3 regions of the Dietzia sp. DQ12-76 genome follow, and region 1 is predicted to be linked to each of the others. Evidence: predicted binding sites of a transcription regulator. Region 1 holds the regulator's gene; each other region holds the start of a gene.
The links. Region 1 encodes LexA, which represses DNA repair genes until DNA is damaged. Its sites were predicted from a motif close to CGAACANNTGTTCG; they were not measured.
Positions count from the first base shown of each region.

Region 2: recA (recombinase RecA) is a predicted target of LexA. The motif match lies at 1,579-1,592, and genes of this name have one in related genera.
Region 3: G6019_RS00800 (HNH endonuclease signature motif containing protein) is a predicted target of LexA. The motif match lies at 6,736-6,749, and genes of this name have one in related genera.

Region 1 covers NZ_JAALDV010000429.1:4,041-12,698, forward strand. The annotation lists gene G6019_RS13970 (hypothetical protein) at 1-631, opposite strand, end outside; gene G6019_RS13975 (hypothetical protein) at 679-867, shown strand; gene hrpA (ATP-dependent RNA helicase HrpA) at 915-4,829, shown strand; gene G6019_RS13985 (hypothetical protein) at 4,860-5,405, opposite strand; gene nrdR (transcriptional regulator NrdR) at 5,486-5,944, opposite strand; gene G6019_RS13995 (hypothetical protein) at 6,059-6,421, opposite strand; gene lexA (transcriptional repressor LexA) at 6,650-7,318, shown strand; gene hflX (GTPase HflX) at 7,417-8,658, opposite strand, start outside.
Region 2 covers NZ_JAALDV010000077.1:526-7,030, reverse strand. The annotation lists partial or broken gene G6019_RS03845 (CinA family protein) at 1-7, shown strand, start outside; gene G6019_RS03840 (helix-turn-helix domain-containing protein) at 24-362, shown strand; gene G6019_RS03835 (PspA/IM30 family protein) at 460-1,287, shown strand; gene G6019_RS03830 (DUF3046 domain-containing protein) at 1,358-1,552, shown strand; gene recA (recombinase RecA) at 1,775-2,881, shown strand; gene G6019_RS03820 (regulatory protein RecX) at 2,881-3,489, shown strand; gene miaB (tRNA (N6-isopentenyl adenosine(37)-C2)-methylthiotransferase MiaB) at 3,570-5,093, shown strand; gene G6019_RS03810 (Rv2732c family membrane protein) at 5,081-5,653, shown strand; partial or broken gene G6019_RS03805 (DUF349 domain-containing protein) at 5,731-6,505, opposite strand, start outside.
Region 3 covers NZ_JAALDV010000018.1:2,518-11,175, reverse strand. The annotation lists gene G6019_RS00830 (UvrD-helicase domain-containing protein) at 1-1,755, opposite strand, end outside; gene G6019_RS00825 (alanine/glycine:cation symporter family protein) at 1,796-3,220, opposite strand; gene G6019_RS00820 (chorismate mutase) at 3,279-3,557, shown strand; gene G6019_RS00815 (DUF5701 family protein) at 3,466-4,206, opposite strand; gene pgi (glucose-6-phosphate isomerase) at 4,312-5,958, shown strand; gene G6019_RS00805 (dihydrofolate reductase family protein) at 6,024-6,617, shown strand; gene G6019_RS00800 (HNH endonuclease signature motif containing protein) at 6,788-8,425, shown strand; gene G6019_RS00795 (SDR family oxidoreductase) at 8,430-8,658, opposite strand, start outside.

The DNA.
Region 1 (8,658 bases):
GCAGCAGGACGCCCATCGCCTCGAGTGTCATCCCGACGACCTCGGCGCAATAGGCGGCCTCCATGCGCAGTACCGGCCCGGTGTCGACGGTTCTGCGCCACGGGAGACCGATGCCCCGCCTCCCCTGGGCACCGGCCTCACCGTCCCCTCCGGACCCGGGCCCCGTGCCGGCGTCGCGGACGGATCGGCGCCGTCCCCGAGCTGCCCACCGACCCCGGGCCCACCGGGCGGTCAGGCGCCCCGCGGAGGGGAACGACACACCGTTCAGGCGGGCGATCGTCTCCAGTACCGCGTCCTCCTGCGCCTCACCGGTCTCCGGGCTGATCTGCCGGAACCATGCACGTTGTCCGTACGGCCCGGTCCACTGACGCACCGCCGCCTCGAGATCGTGCAGTTGGACGCCGCGTTGCCTGCGACCCGTCCAGACGTCCGTCAGCGCGCGACCCATCTCGGCGTGCCAGAGGAGCGGCGGTAGATCGTCGAGAACCACCGCCACCCCCACGTGGTTCACGGGGGAGTTGGTCAGGGTCTGAATGAGCCTGTCGGCGGTCGTGCGCCCACGGAAGAGCCAGAGGTCCCCGGTCCGGGTGCGGTGGGCTGCGGCGGCGAGCGGGACGGTGTCGAGGCTCATGCCGCGATCCTGCCAGGTGACGCGGCCGTAGGACCTACCCTTGGACCATGGCACCCCGCGGACGGCAGTGGTTCAAGGTGGTCGGCGCCGCCGGAGTGGTCGGCGTGGCGGCCACAGGCATCCTCGCCGCGCGGACCGAACGCCGGCGGCAGGCCTACGAGCCCGACGAGATCCGGGAGCGACTCCACCAGCGCTACACCCGCCTCCAGTCGCGCCGGGACGGCTCATCGGGCTGACACCCGGATCGGTGCGGTCACCGGTTGGCGATACGCTGGTGTACACCATGACGACGTCCTCCGAGCCCGCCCCCGACCTGCGCCGGGCCCGGCACGATCTGCTCGTCCGACTCGATGACGTCGGCATCCTCGACGCGCACCGGCTCCGGTCGAGGATCCGGAAGGCGCGCGCGGACCAGGTGGCCGACCTGGGCAGGAGGATCGACGACGCCGCCGAACGACTGCGTCGGCGCGCCGGGTCGATCCCGACACCGGAGTACCCCGAGCACCTCCCGGTCAGCGCCCGCAAGGACGAGATCGCGGCGGCGATCCGCGACCACCAGGTCGTGGTGATCGCCGGGGAGACCGGGTCCGGCAAGACCACCCAGATCCCCAAGATCTGTCTGGAACTCGGCCGAGGCGTGCGTGGGATGATCGGACACACCCAGCCCCGCCGTCTGGCGGCCCGGACGGTCGCCGAACGCATCGCCCAGGAGCTCGGAGCGGAGCCCGGCCACCTGGTCGGTTCCGCCGTGCGATTCGACGACCGCACCGGCGCCGACACGGCCGTCAAACTCATGACCGACGGCATTCTGCTCGCCGAGATCCGGAGGGACCGGCTGCTGCGCGCCTACGACACGATCATCATCGACGAGGCGCACGAGCGCAGTCTCAACATCGACTTCCTGGTGGGCTACCTCCGGCAGATCCTGCCCCGCCGACCGGACCTCAAGGTCATCATCACCTCCGCCACGATCGACCCGGACCGCTTCGCGCGCCACTTCGCGGATGCGGCGGGCCGGCCCGCCCCTGTCATCGAGGTCTCCGGTCGCACGTTCCCGGTGGAGATCCGGTACCGGCCGCTCCGGGTCGACCACGCGGACCGCACCGTCGACCTGGATCCCCTGGACGCGCTCGCCGACGCCGTGGGCGAACTCCTCGCCGAAGGGGATGGCGACGTCCTCGTGTTTCTGTCCGGCGAGCGCGAGATCCGCGACGCCGAGGAGGTGCTCCGGGGCCGGAGGTTCAAGGCAACGGAGATCTTCCCTCTCTTCGCCCGGCTCACCGCCGCCGAGCAGCAACGGGCGTTCCGTCAGCACTCGACCCGGCGCGTCGTCCTGTCGACCAACATCGCGGAGACCTCGGTGACGGTTCCGGGAATCCGCTACGTCGTGGACACCGGCCTCGCGCGGATCTCCCGCTATTCGACACGCACCAAGGTCCAGCGACTGCCGATCGAACCCATCTCACAGGCCTCCGCCGCGCAGCGCGCCGGCCGTTGTGGCCGCGTCGCCGACGGCATCTGCATCCGCCTGTACTCGGAGGATGACTTCGACTCCCGGCCGCAGTTCACCGACCCGGAGATCCTGCGCACCAATCTGGCGTCGGTCATCCTGTCGATGGCCGATCTCGACCTGGGCGCCGTGGACGATTTCCCGTTCGTCGAACCACCCGACCGCAAGGCCGTCCGGGACGGGATGACGCTGCTCACCGAACTCGGTGCGCTCCGGATCGACGACGACGGGCGCCCGCACCTGACGAGGGTGGGTCGCGACATGGCGTCCCTCCCCCTCGATCCCCGTCTGGCGCGGATGGTGGTGGAGGGCCACCGCAACCGCGCGCTGGGGGACGTCCTGGTGGTGGTGGCGGCGCTGACGGTTCAGGACGTGCGGGAGCGACCCGCCGAGGACCGAGACAAGGCGGACCAGTTCCACCGTCGGTTCGCCGACAAGTCCTCGGACTTCCTGGGTTACCTCAACCTGTGGCGCTACCTCACGGAACAGCGCCGCGAACTCTCTGGCAGCGCGTTCCGCAAGATGTGCAAGGCCGAGTATCTGCACTGGTTGCGGATCCGGGAATGGCAAGACCTCACCGCCCAGTTGACCAGCATGTGCCGGGACCGGGGTTGGCATCCGCCGTCCGGCCACGCCGCGGAGGACGACCTCCACAAGGCGATCCTGTCCGGCCTGCTCACCAACGTCGGGATGAAAGACGAGGACACCAGGGAGTTCCGCGGCACCCGCGGCATCCGCTTCCAGGTGTTCCCCGGTTCCGATCTCGCCCGCAGACCACCGCGCTGGGTCATGGCCTCCGAGCTGGTGGAGACGTCCAGGCTGTGGGCCCGTGATGTCGCGCGCATCGACCCGGCGTGGATCGAAACCCTCGGGGCGCACCTGGTCCGGTCCCAGTACTCCGAGCCGCACTGGTCCGACGCCCAGGGCGCCGCGATGGCCTACGAGAAGGTTCTCCTCCTGGGTCTGCCCGTCGTCGAATCGCGCCGCATCCTCCTGTCCCGGGTCGATGCACCGCTCGCCCGGGAGATGCTGGTCCGGCACGGCATCGTGGAGGGCCGGTGGTCAACCCGCATCCCGGTGATCACCGAGAACGCCGCGGCGGTGGAGCAGGCGCGCGAACTGGAGACCCGGAGCAGGCGCCGGGGCCTGGTCATCGATGACGACGCGGTGGTCGAGTTCTACCTCGAGCGACTCCCCACCGACATCACCTCCGGGCGCCACCTGGAGTCGTGGTGGAAGAAGCAGGGCCGCAAGGATCCGGACCGTCTACGACTGACGCCCGAGCGGATCCGCACCTCGGACACCGCTCCGGCCGCCTCCGAGTTCCCGCCGATCTGGAAGCAGGGTGAGCGGGATTTCGAGCTCAGGTACGCGTTCGACCCTGGTGTCGACTCCGATGGCATCACCGTGCGGATCCCTCTCCCCCAGTTGTCCTCGGTCGCGGCCTCCGGTTTCGAGTGGCTGGTCCCCGGCCTTCGGGAGGAGTTGTACACCGAGATGCTGCGAACTCTGCCCAAGTACCTACGGCGTCTGTGCTCCCCTCCCGCCGAATACGCACAGCTGCTGGCCGGAGATCTCACCCCGCGCTCGGCTCCTCTCCCGGTGGCTCTCGCCGGGGCGCTCTCGGCCAGGATCGGGACGACCGTCGATCCCCGCGAATTCCATCCGGAACACCTCCCCGGCCATCTGCGCATGCGCTTCGAGGTCGTCGACGGCGACGAGGTGGTGGCCTCGGGTACCGATCTCGCCGCCCTGCGCAGCCGCCTGGTGGAGAAGGTCCGAGCCACGCTCAACTCGCGACTCGTCCCCGACGACGGGCCCCATCGGGCCTGGACCGCGGACACGATCGGGGACCTGGAGACCTCGATCAGCGGGACGGTCGACGGTGTCGAGGTGACGGTCTATCCGGCGCTGCAGGTGCGCCCGGACGGCCTCCACCGGATCGCGTGCGCCACCGAGGAGGAGAGGAGGGCCGCTCAGGCCGCGGCCGTGTTGACGATGATCTCGAAGGATGTGATCACCGCGGCGGCGATACTCCGGGGCCGTCCGGTGGAGCAGCGCCTCGCGCTCACCCAGTATCCCCACGGCGGCGCCGACGGACTGGTCTCGGACGCGGCCCTGGCCGCGTGTGGACGGATGCTCGCCACACGTCAGGGGGTGCCGGTACTCACCGTGCAGGAGTTCGAGGAACTGCGTGCGCGGGCCAGGGCCGAAGCGCCGGGCGCCGTCTCGGCGTCGATCACCGCCGCTCTCCCGGCGCTGGTCGCCGCGCGATCGGTGACGGCGCGGTTAGAGCAGGCCCCGCGTGACGTCGCAGACGACGTCCGGCCCGCGCTGGACTTCCTCGTGGGCAAGGGATTCCTCGCGCGTCACCCCGTCGAGGTCCTGCCGCAACTGGAGCGTCATGTGAGAGCGATCGACCTCAGGCTCGACCTGGCGGAGAAGTCACCGGCGAGGTATCGGGAGCTCACCGCACGGCTCGAGGAGTCGGAGGCGACCGTGGCACAGGCGACGGCGGCACTGCGCGGGCGACCGGGTGGGGCGAGGACGTCCCGGGATCTGCGATGGATGCTGGCGGAGTATCGCGTCGGACTCTTCGCACAGTCCCTGGGCACCTCGCGCCCTGTCTCCGCCGAGAGGATCGAGAAGGCGGTGACCGCCGCTCTCTCCCGCCGGACCGGGAGGTGAGCCCACGACGCCCGCCTCGCTACCTCGCGCTCACGAATCCGGGGTTCGCCCAGCCCCGCGGGCCTGAATCACTCGGTCCACCCGATCCTCCCTCGCCAGCACGTACCGTTGCATCGCGACGGGAACAAGGTGCACGCCGACACCGAGTACCACCACGATCACCGCGCTCCGCCAGGCGCCGGCGAACACGAGTGGGATGGCCACCGCAGCGTGGATCCCCGCGCCCACCCCGTGGGCGACCAGGCTCTGCGTGGCCCTGGCGCGAATCTCCACCAACCCAGTCCGACCATGGCACGAGTTGACGCGTCGCCCGAGAGCGCGATTCCATCCGACCCGATCCAGCGCACGGAGTACGGAGGGGATACCGAACAAGCGGGCGCGGTGGATCGTCCGCTGCGTCGTAGCGGTCACCCACCTCGGGATCATCGCTTCGGGCACGGGGCCCATAACGCCCAGGATCCCGAGGACACCGGCCGAGAACGCCCACGGGAATACCGGGTGGTGAGGCCCGATGACCAGCCAGGCGCTCACGACGAACGGCACCAACAGTGACGCGCTCGCAACCACCCGGAGCATGGTCTGAGAGTAGATCACTGCCGCGGAACGGGGCTCAGCGCGGCGGGCCCGCGCTCGTCGCTACGACGAAGAACCCACGCTCACCGGTGAGCGGCGTGGCGCTCTCTGAGTGCGATGATCTCGCGCTCGAAGTCTGCTGCGGAACTGAACTGCTTGTACACGGAGGCGAAGCGCAGATAGGCGACCTCGTCGAGATCCTGGAGAGGTCCCAGGATGGCCAGTCCGATCTCATGAGCGGGAACCTCGGACGCCCCGCCGGCCCTGACCGCATCCTCGACCTGCTGAGCGAGCCGCCGGAGCGCGTCCTCGTCGACCGACCTCCCCTGGCAGGCGCGGCGCACGCCGCGGACCACTTTGTCCCGACTGAAACGTTCCGTCACGCCGTTGCGTTTGAGGACGGTCAACAGCGGTGTCTCAAGGGTGGTGAACCGGTGTCCGCATTCGGGGCACTCGCGTCGACGCCGTATCGCCTGCCCCTCGTCGACCGACCGCGAATCGATCACCCGAGAGTCCTCGTGGTGACATATGGGGCAGTACATTCCAGCTTCGCCATTCGTCGACCTGGTCCGAACCGGTCCACCGGCCGGAGCCGACAGCGGTGCGAGGGCGACGGGCCGCCGTCCCGGGACCATTCTAGAAGGCGATGCCGTGGGTCACGCGTAGGCGGGCCCGCCCACGAGGGCCAACGCCAACAGCATCAGGATTCCGAAGACGATACCGCCGACCACCAGCGCCCAGGTCGGCACGTCGTCCACCACCGGTGCAGCCGGTCTCGCCTCCACCCCGCACGCCCTGACCTGACCCGTGGACGCCGTCCGCACGCTCACCCGGCGACCGGGTGCCACCGACCGCGTGGGCACCTTCCGGCCACGGTCGAGGGTGCGGGTGACGGACGGGACCTCGGCAGGGACGCGCGTCCCCTCCCTGGGTGAATCGAACCGGTCGTGCGCGGTCGCACACACCTCCGTCCACGGGATGGACGGACGCGATCGTTGCTGCATTTCCAGGACGGTCATGACCACTCCCCACTCGACACTCCGTGCGAACCGGATTCGCACACTCGTGTGACTCGTTGTGCACATCTGTTCGAACCCGAACGTGCCTAGAGTTGTATCACGCGGGTCCGACAGAGTCGACACCTGCGCGCAAATTCTTCGAACACCTGTGTGGCGCCCCCGCCCGGTCCGACGTAGGGTGTACACAGAAAGAGACGTCGAACACCCATTCGCTGAAGGGACCGCCGCATGCCCAAACCAGACTTCGAGGCCCTGACGACACGCCAGAAGAGCGTGCTGTTGCACATCCACGACACCGTCAAGGAGAGGGGTTATCCGCCGAGCATCCGGGAGATCGGTGATGCGGTCGGCCTACAGTCCACCTCCTCCGTGGCCCATCAGCTGCGGACCCTGGAGAAGAAGGGCTTCCTGACCCGCGACCCCCACAAGCCGCGGGCGGTCGACGTCCACGGCGTCCCCGGTCAGCGATCGCGGGGGCGACGTGCACCCGCGCAGGAGGACGTACGGCCCGGCGGAGCCGTCGAACCGGTCTACGTCCCGGTCCTGGGGCGGATCGCGGCCGGCGGTCCGATCCTCGCCGAGCAGGCTGTGGAGGAGGTATTCCCCCTGCCCTCCGACCTGGTGGGATCAGGAGACCTGTTCATGCTCAGGGTTGTCGGCGAATCGATGATCGACGCCGCGATCTGTGACGGCGACTATGTGGTGGTCCGTCGGCAGAATGTCGCCGACAACGGCGAGATCGTGGCGGCGATGATCGACGGCGAGGCCACGGTCAAGACGTTCCGCAGGGATTCGACCGGGGTCTGGCTCCTGCCCCACAACCCCTCGTTCCGTCCCATCCCCGGAGAGCACGCGACGATCCTCGGGAAGGTCGTGACCGTCTTCCGCAAGCTCTGAGCCTGTGCCGATGGTGCGTCGCCTGACCTCACCCGGCCGAGGCGGGAACCACGATCGCGACGTGGGTCAGGGCAGATCGGACCCTCACGGCGCTCTGGTCAGGCGACCCCGTCACGCCGGTCGGGGACGCGATACTCGTCGAGTTCTCCCGCCACTGAGGCGGGGAGTCGAACCTCTATCCGGGTTCCGTCCTTCGTGTGATCCTCGGCGACCACAGCGCCCTCCGCGTGGACACGGGAGACCACGTCTCCCCTCGTGAAGGGGATCTCGAGCGTGACCCGCGTGTCCCCCGAGGCGACCACCCCCATGATCCTCTCGAGGAGTTCGTCGACACCCTGACCCGTCGCCGCCGACACGAACACCGCGTCCGGTAGCGCGTGGTGCAGCTCCGTCAGCACGACGTGGTCGGCCACATCGATCTTGTTGATCACCACGAGTTCGCGGGGCCTCTCGGCGTGCTGCTCCTCCACGACGTCGTTGATGACTGTCCGGACGGCGTCGATCTGGCGCAACGGGAACGTGTCAGATCCGTCCACCACGTGCAGGAGGAGCTCGGAATCGACGACCTCTTCCAACGTCGACCGGAACGCCTCGACGAGCTGCGTCGGGAGGTGCCGGACGAATCCGACGGTGTCGGTGAAGACCACCACTCGCCCATCGGGGAGCTCGGCGCGCCGGGTCGTCGGGTCCAGGGTCGCGAACAGTGCGTTCTGGACCAGCACTCCCGCGCCCGTCAGTCGGTTGAGCAGACTCGACTTGCCGGCGTTGGTGTACCCGGCGATGGCGATCGACGGCACCGGGGTCGCGCGCCGTCGATGACGCTTGGTGTCGCGCGCCTGCTTCATGCCCTTGATCTCCCGGCGGAGTCTGGCGGTGCGCTCCCTGATCCGACGGCGGTCGGTCTCGATCTTCGTCTCACCGGGGCCACGGAGCCCGACGCCACCGTTGCTCCCCGCCCTGCCGCCGGCCTGCCGGGAGAGCGCCTCGCCCCAGCCGCGCAGCCGCGGGAGCATGTACTCCATCTGCGCAAGCGAGACCTGGGCCTTGCCCTCACGACTGGTGGCGTGCTGGGCGAAGATGTCGAGGATCAGGGCGGTGCGGTCGATCACCTTGACGTTGACCACCTTCTCGAGGGCGATGAGCTGGCCGGGTGTCAGTTCACCGTCGCAGATCACCGTGTCCGCGCCCGTCGCGGCGATGACGTCCTTGAGGGTCCTGGCCTTACCGGAACCGATGTAGGTGGCGGGGTCCGGCTTGTCGCGCCGCTGGATCAACGCATCGCAGACCTCCGAGCCCGCGGTCTCGGCGAGCTGGGCCAGCTCGGCCATGGCGGCCTCCGC
Region 2 (6,505 bases), on a different contig from region 1:
CGCATGAGGCGTTGTACCCCGTGATGCCGAACATCCAGATGACCACGCTGCCCCACCCGGACCACCGGAGCGGCCCCCCGTTGCTCCGGGAGACCCTCGGGACGGTGCTCCGCGGACTGAGGGGCGAGACGGGACGGACCCTGAGGGACGTCGCGGACGCGGCCCGGGTGAGTCCCGGGTACCTCTCCGAGATCGAGCGCGGACGCAAGGAGGCCTCGAGTGAGCTCCTCGCGTCGATCTCGGGCGCTCTCGACGTGTCCCTCGGGGAGATCCTGATCAGGGCCGCCGTCCAGGTCTCGCCCCCGGGCACCGTCCCGGCCCCGGGGACCGTGTCACCGCGGGAACCGGTCCTCGCGGCCTGAATCCCGCCCCGGCAACGCCCGGTGGTCGCTCCCCGGCGTAGTTCGGTACCGTGGTAACGACCCGTCGTCCGAATCGGCAGAAGGACACTACGCAGCGATGGCCAATCCGTTCACCAAGGCATGGCGCTACCTCATGGCGTTGTTCGATTCGAAGATCGACGAGAATGCTGACCCCAAGGTCCAGATCCAGCAGGCGATCTCGGACGCACAGCGCCAGCACCAGCAGCTGTCCCAGCAGGCGGCCGCCGTGATCGGCAACCAGCGGCAGCTGGAGATGAAGCTCAACCGGCAGCTGGCCGACATCGAGAAGCTGCAGGGTTCGACGCGGCAGGCGCTCCAGATGTCCGAGCAGGCCCGCCAGAACGGTGACGCCCAGAAGGCGACCGAGTACGAGAACGCCGCGGAGGCGTTCGCCGCCCAGCTCGTCACCGCCGAGCAGAACGTCGAGGACCTCAAGGGTCTGCACGACCAGTCGCTCCAGGCCGCGGCCCAGGCCAAGAAGGCCGTGGAGCAGAACGCGATGGTCCTCCAGCAGAAGGTGGCCGAGCGGACCAAGCTGCTCAGCCAGCTGGAGCAGGCCAAGATGCAGGAGCAGGTCAGCGCGTCGCTGCAGTCGATGTCCGAGGTCTCCTCCGGAGGAAACACCCCGAATCTCGACCAGGTGCGGGACAAGATCGAGCGGCGGTACGCCAACGCCCTCGGTTCGGCCGAGCTCGCCCAGAACTCCGTTCAGGGCCGGATGCTCGAGGTCGAGCAGGCGTCCACGCAGATGGCCGGGCACAGCCGTCTCGAGCAGATCCGCGCGTCGATGAAGGCGGAGGGTGGCCAACTCGGGCAGGGCACCGGTTCGGCGTCCCAGCTCCCTCAGGGGCAGCCCCAGGCCGCGACGTCGCCGGAGCAGCAGGCGCAGACCGAACAGCAGTGAATCGTGCGAGGACGGGCCGCCGGTGAGGACGCCGGCGGCCCGTCCTCGTCCGTCGTGAAAGGGTGGGCACGTGACTCTGACGGAGTTCAGGGCCCGGACCGTCGAGGCCTTCGGGGACCTGCGAGCCGATCATCTCGTACGTTCCCATCACCTCGGGGCGTTCGACGGACGCACGGCGGAGGAGGCCATCGACGCCGGCGCCCCGGTCAAGCAGGTCTGGTTGGCCCTGTGCGCCGAGTTCGAGGTTCCCGACTCGTTACGTTGACACCCGGGCGGCGTGTCGTTGCCCCTCGAACACGCGTTCGCCTATAGTCGGGGCACGTGATGACGGGAGTGCCCGTCCACAGGGCGCCGTCCCTCCACAGTGAAGGGGTGCCGGGCTCGCGCGAGTCGTTCGTGTCGTACCCGACCCGTAGCGTCCGCGAGAGAGCAGACCACACAGACCATCCGGCACGACACCGGTGGTCGAGCACGAACGGAGAACATCATGGCCCCCAAGAACACCGCCAAGTCGGGAACCCGGACCGGCGTCGCCCCGAATCGGGAGCAGGCACTGGAGCTGGCGCTCGCCCAGATCGACAAGGCCTACGGCAAGGGGTCGGTCATGAGGCTCGGGGACGACACCCGCCCGCCGGTCCAGGTGATCCCCACCGGCGCCCTGTCGCTCGACGTCGCACTCGGAGTCGGCGGGTTCCCCCGCGGGCGCGTCGTGGAGGTCTACGGTCCGGAGTCGTCGGGTAAGACCACCGTCGCACTGCACGCCGTGGCCAATGCGCAGGCCGCCGGTGGTATCGCCGCGTTCATCGACGCGGAGCACGCACTGGATCCCGAGTACGCCCGCAAGCTCGGTGTGGACACGGACAACCTCATCGTCTCCCAGCCGGACACCGGCGAACAGGCGCTCGAGATCGCGGACATGCTGGTCAGGTCCGGATCCATCGACATCCTGGTCGTCGACTCCGTCGCGGCGTTGGTGCCGCGGGCGGAGATCGAGGGCGAGATGGGCGACAGCCACGTGGGACTCCAGGCCCGCCTGATGAGCCAGGCGCTCCGGAAGATGACCGGTGCGCTGCACAACACCAACACCACCGCCATCTTCATCAACCAGCTGCGCGAGAAGATCGGGGTGATGTTCGGCTCGCCCGAGACCACCACCGGCGGTAAGGCGCTCAAGTTCTACGCCTCGGTCCGCCTGGACGTGCGCAGGATCGAGACCCTGAAGGACGGCGCGGATGCGGTGGGTAACCGCACCAAGGTCAAGGTGGTCAAGAACAAGATCGCCCCGCCGTTCAAGATCGCGGAGTTCGACATCCTCTACGGGGAAGGCATCAGCCGCGAGGGATCGCTGATCGACATGGGCGTGGAGAACGGGTTCGTCAAGAAGTCGGGTTCCTGGTTCACCTACGGTGCCGACCAACTGGGGCAGGGCAAAGAGAATGCCCGCCGGTATCTGAAGGAGAACCCCTCGGTTCGCGATGAGATCGAGCGGAAGATTCTCGACAAGCTCAACATCGGGGCCGGTGCGGAGCTCGCGGAGATCGAGGCGGAGGCAGATGAGGACGCACCCATCGACGTGGTGCCTGTCGAGTTCTGATGAGTGTCCGGGAGCCTGATTCCGACGAGCGGGTGCGGCGGATCACATCGGAGCAGCTACGCGCGGCGATCGCCGCGGTGGAGGCCAGGTCGTCAGGGAGCTCGGATCTGCCACCGTTGGCGCCCGAGGCCCACGACGCCGCGACTGCGGCCCTCCGACTCCTGCGCCACCGTCCCCGTAGCGAACACGAACTCCGCGAGAGGCTTCTGGGTAAGGACCACGCGCCGGCCGCCGTGGACGCAGCGCTGGCCAGGGTCCGGGTCTGGGGCCTGGTGGACGACGCCGAATTCGCATCGGAATGGGTCAGAGGCCGCCGACGCCGACGCGGACGGTCGCGTGGCGCCCTCGAGCGGGAGCTCCGCGAGAAGGGTGTCGCCGAGGCCCACATCGCCAGGGCGGTCTCCCACATCGACGAGTGCGACGAGCATGACCACGCCGCCGAGCTGGTGCGGGCGCGGCTCGCGCGCCGGCCGACCGGGTCCCGTCGCGCCGCCGACCTCCAGGGGGAGCGGCGCAGGTTGGTGGCGTTCCTCGGACGTCGGGGTTATCCGACGGGGTTGGCGATGACGGTGGTCGATGCCGAATTGGCGGCCCAGGTGTCGCCCTGAGTACCCTGGCCTGCGTGGATACTCTCGTGACCGACCAGCAGACGACCGCCGGAGACGCCGGTGTCGAGCGTGTCGAGCGTGTGGAGGGGCGCACCTATCAGGTGCGGACCTTCGGATGCCAGATGAACGTCCACGACTCGGAGCGGCTCTCGGGTGTACTCGACGAAGCGGGATACGTCCCGTTCGAGGGCGAGGCGGATCCCGTACGGGGCGCACTGCCGGACCTCGTCGTGTTCAACACCTGCGCCGTCCGTGAGAACGCCGATAACCGCCTCTACGGCACGCTCGGCCATCTGCGACCGTGGAAGGACGCCAACCCGCGGATGCAGATCGCAGTCGGGGGCTGCCTCGCGCAGAAGGACAAGGACGTGGTGGTCTCGCGGGCACCGTGGGTCGACGTCGTCTTCGGCACCCACAACCTCGGTCACCTCCCCACCCTGCTCCAGCGTTCGCGCCACAACGAACGAGCCGAGGTGGAGATAGCCGACTCGCTCCAGCACTTCCCGTCAACCCTCCCCGCGACTCGCGAGTCCGCCTACGCCGGCTGGGTCTCCGTGTCGGTCGGCTGCAACAACACCTGCACCTTCTGCATCGTCCCGTCCCTCCGCGGCAAGGAGGTGGACCGGCGTCCCGGAGAGGTACTCGCAGAGATGCGGGCGCTGGCGGACGAGGGTGTCCTCGAGGTCACCCTGCTGGGTCAGAACGTCAACGCTTACGGGCGCTCGTTCCACGACCCTGCCGAGCCGTCCGACAGGGGAGCCTTCGCGAAGTTGCTGCGCGCTGCCGGTCGGGTCGAGGGAATCGAACGGATCCGGTTCACCTCGCCCCATCCGGCGGAGTTCACCGACGACGTCATCGAGGCGATGGCCGACACCCCCGCCGTGTGCCCACAGCTGCACATGCCCCTGCAATCGGGCTCGGATCGTGTGCTCCGGGCGATGCGGCGGTCGTACAGGTCGGAGCGCTTCCTCGGCATCCTGGACAGGGTGCGTGCCGCGATGCCGCACGCGGCCATCACCACGGACATCATCGTCGGTTTTCCCGGCGAGACCGAAGAGGACTTCCAGGCCACTCTCGACGTCGTCGAGAAAGCACGCTTCACCAGCGCTTTCACGTTCCAGTACTCACCGCGACCGGGGACGCCGGCGGCGACGATGGACGAGCAGATCCCCAAGTCCGTGGTGCAGGAGCGCTACGACAGACTGATCCGGCTCCAGGAGCGGATCACCCTCGAGGAGAACGAGAAGCAGGTCGGTCGTGAGGTCGAGCTGCTCGTCACGGCGGACCAGGGGCGAAAGGACGCCGCGACCGCTCGGATGACCGGCCGGGCCCGCGACGGCCGCCTGGTGCACTTCGCCCCGGTGGGGGAGCACGCCGGGCGGATCCGTCCCGGCGACGTGGTCACCACCCGAGTCACCTCGGCGGCACCACACCACCTGCTCGCCGATGACGGAGTGCTGACCCTGCGGACGACCAGGGCGGGCGACAGGCACGAAGCCGGTGAGAAGCCGGAGACGCCACCGATCGGGGTGGGGCTCGGACTGCCCACCCTGCGGAGGGCCGCCGACACCCCCGACACCACCCCGAAGGGATGCCCCACGTGAACACCGCTGACCGCCCCGACCCGATCGAAGGGATTCTGGAGTCCGGCACCGTCAACTCGGAGCTCCGTCAGAAAGATCGGGTCCTGGGCCACACTCTCGTGATCGGCAAGGCCTATCTGGCGTCGGCTCTCCTGATCGTGCTGCTCGCGGCCGCACTGGTGTTGCCCCACAGTGACGGGGTGCGCGGTCTTGATGTGTTGTTCTTCACCGAAGCGGCCCGGGCCCAGGAGACGTCGCTGCCGTCCCACGTGTTCGTCCTCATCTATTCGGCCGGTGCCATCCTGTTCGGCGCGGTCATGATCATCACCCAGAAGTGGTGGGCGGCGGGGATCGCGTGGGGCGCGAGTTGTGTCGCCGCCGTCTACGGGATGCTCGCGATCTGGCTGCGCCAGTCCGGGCGAGGACCCGACCCGGATTTCCGGGACTTCGGGGCCCCCGGGATCGGGATGTACGTCAGCGTCATCCTGGTGCTGCTGCTGGTGATGACACTGGCGGGCGTGCTGTGGGCGCGGACGCCGGAGCAACGAGAGCTCGAGGACTCGCTGCGCCACCGCGAGTGAACCGGAGCCCCACCGTTCAGGGGGTCCTGCTCACGTCTCCCGCCTCAGAGGCGGGGCTCAACTGACGATCGTCGTGCTCAGCGGGTGTCGACAGCGTTCTCGGCGGCCTCTGCCCACTCCCTCCACTGCGTGGCCTGCGCGCGGGCCTTCTCCGCATCCTTCGACCTGCCCGCGGCTTCGGCCTTCGCCGCCTGCTCTTCGAAATCGTCCACGCGCACCCAGAACTGGGCGGCGCGGGCCTTGGCCTCGGGGTCGGTCCGTCGCCACTCCGCGTCCGCCGCATCGGACACGGACCTCTCCAGCGCCCGGATCCTTCCCTCGAGCTCTCCCATCCGCTCCCGCGGGACCTTGCCGATCTCCTCCCAGCGGGTCTGGAGTTCCCGCAGGGCCGTGCGCGCGGCGGTGAGGTCCTTCTGGGGATCGATCCGGCCCGCGTAGTCGGCGAGCAGCGCCTCTTTCGCATCCGCGTTGCCGGCGAACTCGGCGTCCCTCTCGGCGGCCGCGGCATGGCGGGCGTCGAAGAACGTGTCCTGGGCCGCCTTGAACCGCTTCCACAGCGCGTCATCGGCCTCGCGGGGTGCGCGGCCCGCGGCCTTCCACTCGTCCATGAGCCGCCTGAACGCGGTCGCCGTGTCATTCCAGTCGGTCGAGCCCGAGATCGCCTCGGCGCGCTCGACCAGCTCTTCCTTGACCCGCTTCACCGATGCCCGATTGCGGTCCAGTTCCGCGAAGTGCGAACCCCGGCGACGGTTGAACGCCTCGCGCGCCTTGGAGAAGCGCTTCCACAGGGCGTCGTCGGTCTTGCGATCGATACCTCGGATGGTCTTCCACTCGTCGAGGATCTCCCGCAGG
Region 3 (8,658 bases), on a different contig from region 1:
GTCGCCGAAACCCAGCTCCCGCGCAGACCGCTGGAGCGCGGCCTCGGAGGAGAACTCCCGGCCCACACCCACCAGCTCGTTGAGGTTGTCCAACCGCGCCGCGTCCTGCGGGTCGTTGGAGGCCTCCAACTCGGCGCGGTACCCGGTGCGCTCCAGTACGGCTTCGACCAGGGCGCCGACGTCGGGGGCCGAATCCTCGCCTCCGGGGTGGTCTGAGCCGGCCATGCCCCCACGCAGCTCATCGAGCAGCGAGACGAACCCCGCGATCGCCTTGGCCGATCGCGTCGGCAGCAGCGCCACCCTGCCCTCGGCGGCGTCCCGCAGGGCTTCTCCGAAGCCGATGGCCCGCTGTTCGGCGTGGACCACCACACAGGCCTCCGCGCGGTCGCCGATCCCCCGCCGCGGCGTGTTGAGGATGCGGCGCAGAGCCACCGTGTCGTCCGGGTTGGCGAGCACCTTGAGGTAGGCGACCACGTCGCGCACCTCCTTGCGCTCGTAGAACCGGGTGCCCCCGACGACCTTGTAGGGCAGTCCCAGGCGGACGAACACGTCCTCGATCACACGGGAGGAGTTGTTCGTCCGGTAGAACACCGCCACGTCGGAATACCCGGCCACCCCGGAGTCCACGAGCCGGTCGATCTCCCCGGCGATGAACCGCGCCTCGTCGTGTTCATTGTCCGCCACGTATCCCACGAGCAACTCGCCGGTTCCCTCGTCGGTCCAGAGGTTCTTCTCCCTCCGGCCCGGGTTGCGGGAGATCACGGCGTTGGCGGCGGAGAGAATCGTCTGGGTCGAGCGGTAGTTCTGTTCCAGCAGGATTGATCGGGCGTCCGGGTAGTCGTGCTCGAAGTCCTCGATGTTGCGGATGGTGGCCCCGCGGAAGGCGTAGATGGACTGGTCGGCGTCTCCCACCACGCAGAGTTCGGCCGGTGCGACCCCGGCCGCGGCGTCGTCACCGGCCCCCGCCGCCCCGCCGACCAGAGTGCGGACGAGGATGTACTGGGCGTGGTTGGTGTCCTGGTACTCGTCCACCATGACGTGGCGGAACCGGCGCCGGTAGTAGGCCGCCACCTCCGGGTGCGACCGAAGCAGCGCCACGGTCTCCCCGATCAGGTCGTCGAAGTCGAAGGCGTTGGCCGCCTGTAGCCGCGCCTGGTACTCGGTGAACACCGCCGCGACCGTCTGCCCGGTCCGGTCCGAGTCCTCCAGCGCACGATCCATGGCCTCCGACGGCTCACGGAGTTCGTTCTTGTGGTTCGAGATGGCCGCGGCGAGCATCCGCGGCGTGAACTTCTTGATGTCGAGGTTCTGCTCCTTGGCGATCATGCCGAGCAGGCGACGGGAATCGTCCGAATCGTAGATCGTGAAGTTGGAATTGCGGGTACCCAGGAGCGCGGACTGGGCGCGCAGGATCCGCACGCAGATCGAGTGGAACGTGGCCACCCACATCCGCTCGGCGTGGGAACCCACCAGGCCGGAGACCCGCTCCCGCATCTCCGCGGCGGCCTTGTTGGTGAACGTGATGGCGAGGATCTGCCCCGGGTGCGCGCCCCCCTCGGCCAGCAGGTAGGCGATCCGCCTGGTCAGCACGCTGGTCTTACCCGAGCCCGCGCCGGCCACGATCAACAACGGGCCGCCGCGGTGCGTGACCGCGGCGACCTGCTGTGGGTTGAGCCCGTCGAGGAGGGGCGAATCGACAGAGGTGCGGCTGGCTGGAGCTGAAACGCTGGCTGGAGCGGAGGCGGAGTGGGTCATCGTGGTGTCCAATCTACCCACCCGCTCCGACAGCCCGATCTCAGCGCGGGCGGTCCCCCATGAACTCCTCGACCTGCGCTGCCGTCGCCGTCAGAGTCGGATCGTTGTCCAGGTAGTGCTTCGTCTCGCGGACGATGAGACCGGAGAGGACCAGGAGTCCGATGAGGTTCGGGATGGCCATCAGGCCGTTCATCACGTCGGCGAAGTTCCACACAACCTCGAGCTCGACGACCGCACCCACGAACACCACGCACGTGAAGACCATCCGGTAGGGAATGACCCCCCCGGCGCCCACGAGTCGCTCGACACACCGCTCGCCGTAGTACGACCAGCCGAGGATCGTCGAGAAGGCGAAGAACGCGATCGCCACCGCCACGAGCTTGTCGCCGTACGGCATCGCCTCGGCGAACGCGTCGGCGGTCATGGTGCCGGCCGTGTCACTCCCCCGCTCCCACACCCCGGAGGTGACGATCACCAGGCCGGTGAAGGTGACGACGATGATGGTGTCGATGAAGGTCTGGGTCATGGACACCAGGCCCTGACGGGTCGGGTGGGTGGTCTTGGCCGCGGCGGCCGCGATGGCCGCGGAGCCCATACCGGACTCGTTGGAGAAGATGCCCCGCGCCACGCCCATCTGGATGGCGTACATGATCGCGGCACCGGCGAAGCCACCCACCGCGGACGTGCCGGTGAAGGCCTCGGTGAAGATCTGCCCGAACGCCCCGGGGATCGCGTCGGCGTTGAGCACAAGGACGACCATCCCGCCGAGCAGGTACAGCACGATCATCAGGGGGACGAACCCTGCCGTGACCCGGCCGATGGACTTGATGCCGCCGAGAAGGACCGCACCGGTGAGGACGAACAGGATCACGCCGGAGGCCACGACGGGGATGCCGAAGGAGTTGTCGAGCTGGGCCGCCACCGCGTTGCCCTGCGTCATGTTTCCGATGCCGAAGCTCGCCAGGACCGCGAACACCGCGAAGACGAGAGACAGGACGAGTCCCACCCGGGCGCCGGTCCGGCCGAACAGATCGGCGAATCCCCGGTGGAGGTAGTACTGCGGACCACCGGACTGCTCGCCACGGGCGTCGGTCACGCGGTACCGCACCCCCAGGAAGGCCTCCGAATACTTGGAGGCCATTCCCACGAGGGCGGTGACCCACATCCAGAAGAGCGCGCCGGGCCCGCCCAGGGAGATCGCCGTCGCGACACCGACGATGTTGCCCACGCCGACCGTCGCGGCGAGCGCGGTGGTCAACGCCTGGTACTGGCTGATGTCACCCGCGCCGCCGTCGTCCCGGCGCCGGAGCAGCCCCAGGTTGAGCGCGGGGCCCAGTTTGCGGAACTGGATCGCGCGCAGCCTGATCGTGAGGAACAGGCCGGTGCCGAGCAGCAGCGGGATGAGGACGAATGGTCCCCAGATCACGGATCCGATGTCCGCGAGAAGCGTGTTCAAGTTGTCCACGGGCGGCAACATTAGACTGTCCTGAGGGTCCAGCGGAAGAGAGTGGGATGATTACGACATGAACCCTGACCCCGCCGGCACGGACGATCCGTTGTCCGAGGCCCAGATCCAGGAGCTCCGTCTGGAGATCGACCGGTTGGACGCAGAGATCCTGGACGCGATAGTCCGCCGCAGCGAGATATCCAAGCGCATCGGCCGCACGCGGATGAAGTCCGGCGGCACCAAGCTGGTCCACACCCGCGAACTCAAGGTCTACGAGCGCTTCTCTTCCCTCGGCCAGGAGGGGCAGACCCTCGCGGGGATGCTCCTGCGCCTGGGTCGCGGGCGACTGGGCTGAGACCCGGACCGACGCGTCCGGCGGTGGAGGCGAACCCCAACCACGTGTGGTGGTTGTTCGCCCAGCACCAGCCCACCTTCGGGGCCCCCTTGCTCTCCCGACCGTCGCGGCCCGTCCCCCCGCTGATCCACAGTGCCGGGGTCCGGGCGTCCAGCGCTCCGTCGGCCTTGCGCTTCCGCGACCCGATGCACATGAAGCACCTGCCGGGTTCGAGCATCTCCGGCTGTTGGAGCAGCCAGCTCACCCCCTCGGAGATGGTCAGCGGAGTGCGCCCCCGCCGGGCGAACTCGGCGTGCGCGTCGGTCGGGGTCCAGCCCAGCATGTCGTCGTCACGTGTCACGTCATCGACCAGGTAGAGCGGGGCGTCCGGCACCCGGACGTCGTCGGTCGGTGTGAACTCGGCCAGGTCGGACATGTCGACCACGACGAAACCGGCCCTACCCTCACGTCGCAGCAGGCTCACGAGTTGAGCGGTGGGAACTAACGAGGGGTGGACCGCCAGCACCGGCCTTCCCACGGCCACGTCGGCGGGGAGTGACGCGGCGTGCTCCCGCAGCCGCCCGGCGGTGATCCCGGCGAGCCCGGGCACGCCCAGCTCGACCAGTCGTTCCACCTGGGGCGAGACGGAGGAGTCGGACGGAGGAGTCATGGGGGTCACGTGTGTGGAACGGACAACGCGGCCCCCGTATTCCCGACTAGCCTCGCATACGGACGGCGGGCGACCCCCGGGCGGCGAGACTGGGCAGGAGCGGTTATGACGGACATCAGCACGACCCCGCAGTGGTCGGACATCGAGGGCCTCGTTCCGATGATCGGTGGCGTGACCCTCCGCGAGTTGTTCGCCGCCGACCCGGAGCGGGGTCGCCGCATGACGGTCACCGCGGGCGACCTACACATCGATCTGTCCAAGCACCTGGTCACCGACGAGGTCATGAGCGCGCTGACCGAGCTGGCCCACGCCGCCCGTCTGCCGGCGCAGCGGGCCGCGATGTTCCGGGGTGACCGGATCAACACGACCGAGGACCGATCCGTCCTCCACACCGCGCTCCGTCTCCCCGCCGACGCCGAGCTCGTCGTCGACGGACGGGACGTGGTGGCCGACGTCCACGGGGTCCTCACCCGGATGGCCGATTTCGCCGAGCGGGTCCGCTCCGGCGAATGGACGGGGCACACGGGGGCGCGGATCGACACCGTGGTCAACATCGGCATCGGGGGCTCGGACCTCGGTCCCGTGATGGTCGACAGGGCCCTGCGCCACCTGCAGACCGCGGGCGTCCGCGCACGCTATGTCTCCAACGTGGACCCTGCGGACCTCTCGGACGTGCTCTCCGAGGTCGACCCCGCCACCACTCTCGTGGTCGTGGCCTCCAAGACCTTCACCACGCAGGAGACCATGGCCAACGCCCATGCCGCGCGCCGGCACTTCGTCGAGGCGCTCGGGTCACAGGACGCGATCGCGTCCCACTTCGTGGCGGTGTCGACCGCCACCGAGAAGGTGGCCGACTTCGGGATCGCGGCGGAGAACATGTTCGAGTTCTGGGACTGGGTCGGGGGCCGGTACTCGGTGTCGTCGGCGATCGGCCTGTCGGTGATGATCACGGTGGGACCGGCGGCATTCGTGGAGCTGCTCGAGGGCTTCCACACCATGGACCTGCACTTCGCGACCGAGGCACCCGAGCACAACGCGCCGGTCCTCATGGCCCTGCTCGGCATCTGGTACACCTGCTTCCTCGGAGCCCAGTCCAAGGCCGTGATCCCCTACGCCCAAGGGCTTCTCCGCTTCCCCGCCTACCTGCAGCAGCTCACCATGGAGTCCCTCGGCAAGTCGGTCCGGCTCGACGGCTCCGACGTCTCCTACCCCACCGGTGAGGTCTACTGGGGCGAGCCCGGCACCAACGGCCAGCACGCCTTCTTCCAGCTCCTGCATCAGGGCACCCAGCTCGTCCCGGTGGACTTCATCGGTATCGCCCGCCCGGTGACGGACCTGCCCGCCGCGGACGGCGCCGGCTCGATGCACGACATGCTCGTTGCCAACCTCTTCGCCCAGTCCCGCGTGCTGGCGTTCGGCAAGACCGAGGAGGAGGTGCTCGCGGAGGGGGTCGACCCCGAGCTCGCGCCCCACAAGGTCATGCCCGGCAACCGGCCGTCCACCACGATCCTCGCCCCGTCGCTCTCACCCGGGGTCCTCGGCCAGCTCATCGCGCTGTACGAACACGTGGTGTTCACCCAGGCCGCCGTGCTGGGCATCAACGCCTTCGACCAGTGGGGGGTCGAGCTGGGTAAGGCGCAGGCCGGCGAGCTCCTGCGGGCTCTGACCGCCGAGAGGCACCCGGGAGACGGTTTCGATTCCTCGACGGATTCTCTCGTGGAGATCTACCGCGAGGCCCGCGGTCGCCGCTGAGTCGGCCCTCCTCGCCCACGAAGGGCTCGTAACCGGGTGTCGTACCCCGGTGCGATCATTCCCGCATGAGCACCGTCTACTGCACCGCCACCAGCCTCGACGGGTACATCGCCGACGACGAGGAGAGCCTCTCCTGGCTGTTCGCGACCTCCGGCGGGGCAGATCCCACAGGTGGCACACCGACCGAGCCCGACCCCGCGCTCCCCGCCCTCCACTTCGACCGCTTCTATTCCGGCGTCGGTTCACTCGTCTGCGGGGTCAACACGTTCGAGTGGGTGCGCCGCGACCTCACGAAGGACGGCCGACCGTTCGTCTGGCCCTACTCCGTGCCGAGCTGGGTCGTCACCCACCGCGATCTCGATCCCGTCGACGGAGTCGAGTTCGTCGCCGGTGACGTCGGCGATCTGCACCCCCTCCTGGTCGATGCCGCCGGCGGCGGGGATGTCTGGGTGGTCGGTGGTGGCGACCTCGCGGGCCAGTTCGCCGACCGGGGGTTGCTCGACCGGGTCTGGATCCACCAGTGTCCGGTCGTCCTCGGTTCCGGGCGTCCCCTGCTGCCCCGCCGGCTCCGTCTTCGCCGTCGGCAGCTCGAGGCGCAGGGCCAGTTCACAGCGATGCTGTTCGACGTGGTGGGCCCCGAGGCGCGCCCCACCCGCTGACCGGGCCGCCTACCGGGCCGTAGCGCTGACCTGCGTGCACGCCTGCGTTCTCGCCTGCCCGAGTCTCGGCGATGACCAGTCCACACCCCTTGAACATTCGAACCTGTGTGCGTAGTATCGAACGTACATTCGATAGGCGTCGGACACTCGATGGTGACGGGGGGTGCGGTATGGACGGCGACGAGAACCCGTTCACGGGCAGCGCTTCCCTCGGCTCCTCCGGAGTCGATCCGCTGACCAGGTTGACCACCTCGGTTCGTGCCGGCTGGGAGGCGGAGAACCGGGCCGCTGCCCGGCGATTGTCGGCCTGCTACGACCTGCTGCTGGAGTGCCTGCGCCGCGACCACTCGGGCGCCGGCCCGGAGTCCCCGCCCGGCCACGCGGTGGTCGACCCGTTCGATGTGGCCACCGGGTACGTGGTGGCAGCGATGGCCGTCTCCACCCTGCGGGCCGAATCGATGGTCTCCTTCGCCGCGGACCTGCACCAGCGCTACCCCGCCGTCCTCGCAGCCCTGGCCTCAGGGCGCCTGGACCAGCGCGCCGCCGAACTGCTGGCCCGCCAGATGGCCACCGTCGATCCCTCGGTCCTCCCGCAGGTTCAACAGGATGTCGTCGACGACTACCTGGCCGCGATCGAGGCCGGCGAACGCCTCGGGGCGCGAGCGATTCGCGATGCGGTGGACGCGGTCATCGCCCGACACGACGCCGACGGCATCCGCAGGCGCAAGGAGGACGCCAGCCGTGCCCGCGGAGTGCGCATCAACAAGGGCGCCGACGGCATGTCCACCGTGTCGGCCATCCTTGCCACCGAAGAGGCGGCGGTCCTCGCCGAGGCGATCGACCAGCGCGCTGCCGAACACGCCGCCGCCGAAGCCGCCGCCGCCACCACCGAGGGGACCGGCCAGCCGGACCCGGACTACTACTACTCCAAGGCCGAACGCCGCGCGGACGCGCTGCTGTCACTCGTGTGTGGCGACAGCCCGCAGCCCGGCAGTTCGGACCATCCCGTGTCGCCGCTGCGACCCAAGGTCACCGTGATCGCTCCCGGCAACACCGGCGCGGACAACCCCGGTGCCGACGGCGACGGGGTGCGGGTGGAGTTCACCCGGACGGGCGAGGCCGCGCTTCAGGCTCTGCTGGACATGCTGAACATCAGCGACGGTGCCAGCGTCGAGAAGGTCGACCCCCGCATCGGTGCCGCCGACGACGCCGGCCGCGGCCTCAAGTACCGGCCCGGAGCCGAGTTGGCACGCCGCATCAGGCTGCGCGACGGAACCTGCCGCCACCCCGGGTGTGCGGTTCCAGCCGATGATTGTGACATCGATCATGTCCGACCGTTCGACCACGCCGACCCTGCCCGGGGCGGGCCGACCGAAGAGCACAACCTCATGTGTCTGTGTCGGCGTCACCACCGGTTCAAGACCTTTTCCGACTGGATCTACAACCTGGAGCCCGAGGGAGGTCTCACCGTCGTCACCCCCGATGGGGCGACCATGACGACCCGACCCTCCGGGCCGCTCGGGGCCTACCGCCGCGAGCAGGCCCGCGCGGAGTCCCAGGCCTGGAATAGGCAACAGCAGCGAAACCCGGACCCGACCACCACAGGCGGTGAAGCACGGCCGGAGCCCACTTATTGGTCTCGCCGAGCGCTCCGCCTGAACGCCGAGCGCGCCCGCGCACATGGATCGGCGGACACCCGCTTCGTCGACCACGGTCGCTGGTGGCGGCGGAACGCGCCCGTGGTCAGCACGGTCGAGGACGAGGTCCGGGCCCTACTCGACGACCTCCTCAGCCCGCCGCCCTTCTAGCAGGTCAGACGAACCTGCGGCTGATCTTCTCCGGCAGGAGTGTCAACAGGGGACCGATCGCCTTCCAGGGCTTGGCGGGGACGAGTGCCCGAGTGGGCTCGGCGTCGATCGTCCTCACCAGCGCGTCGACGCCCTCGTCGAATTCGGTCATCAGTGAGGTCTTGACCGAGCGGTTGATGTCGGTGCGGATGTACCCGGGGAGGATGTCGGTGACCTTGATGCGGCTGCCCGCG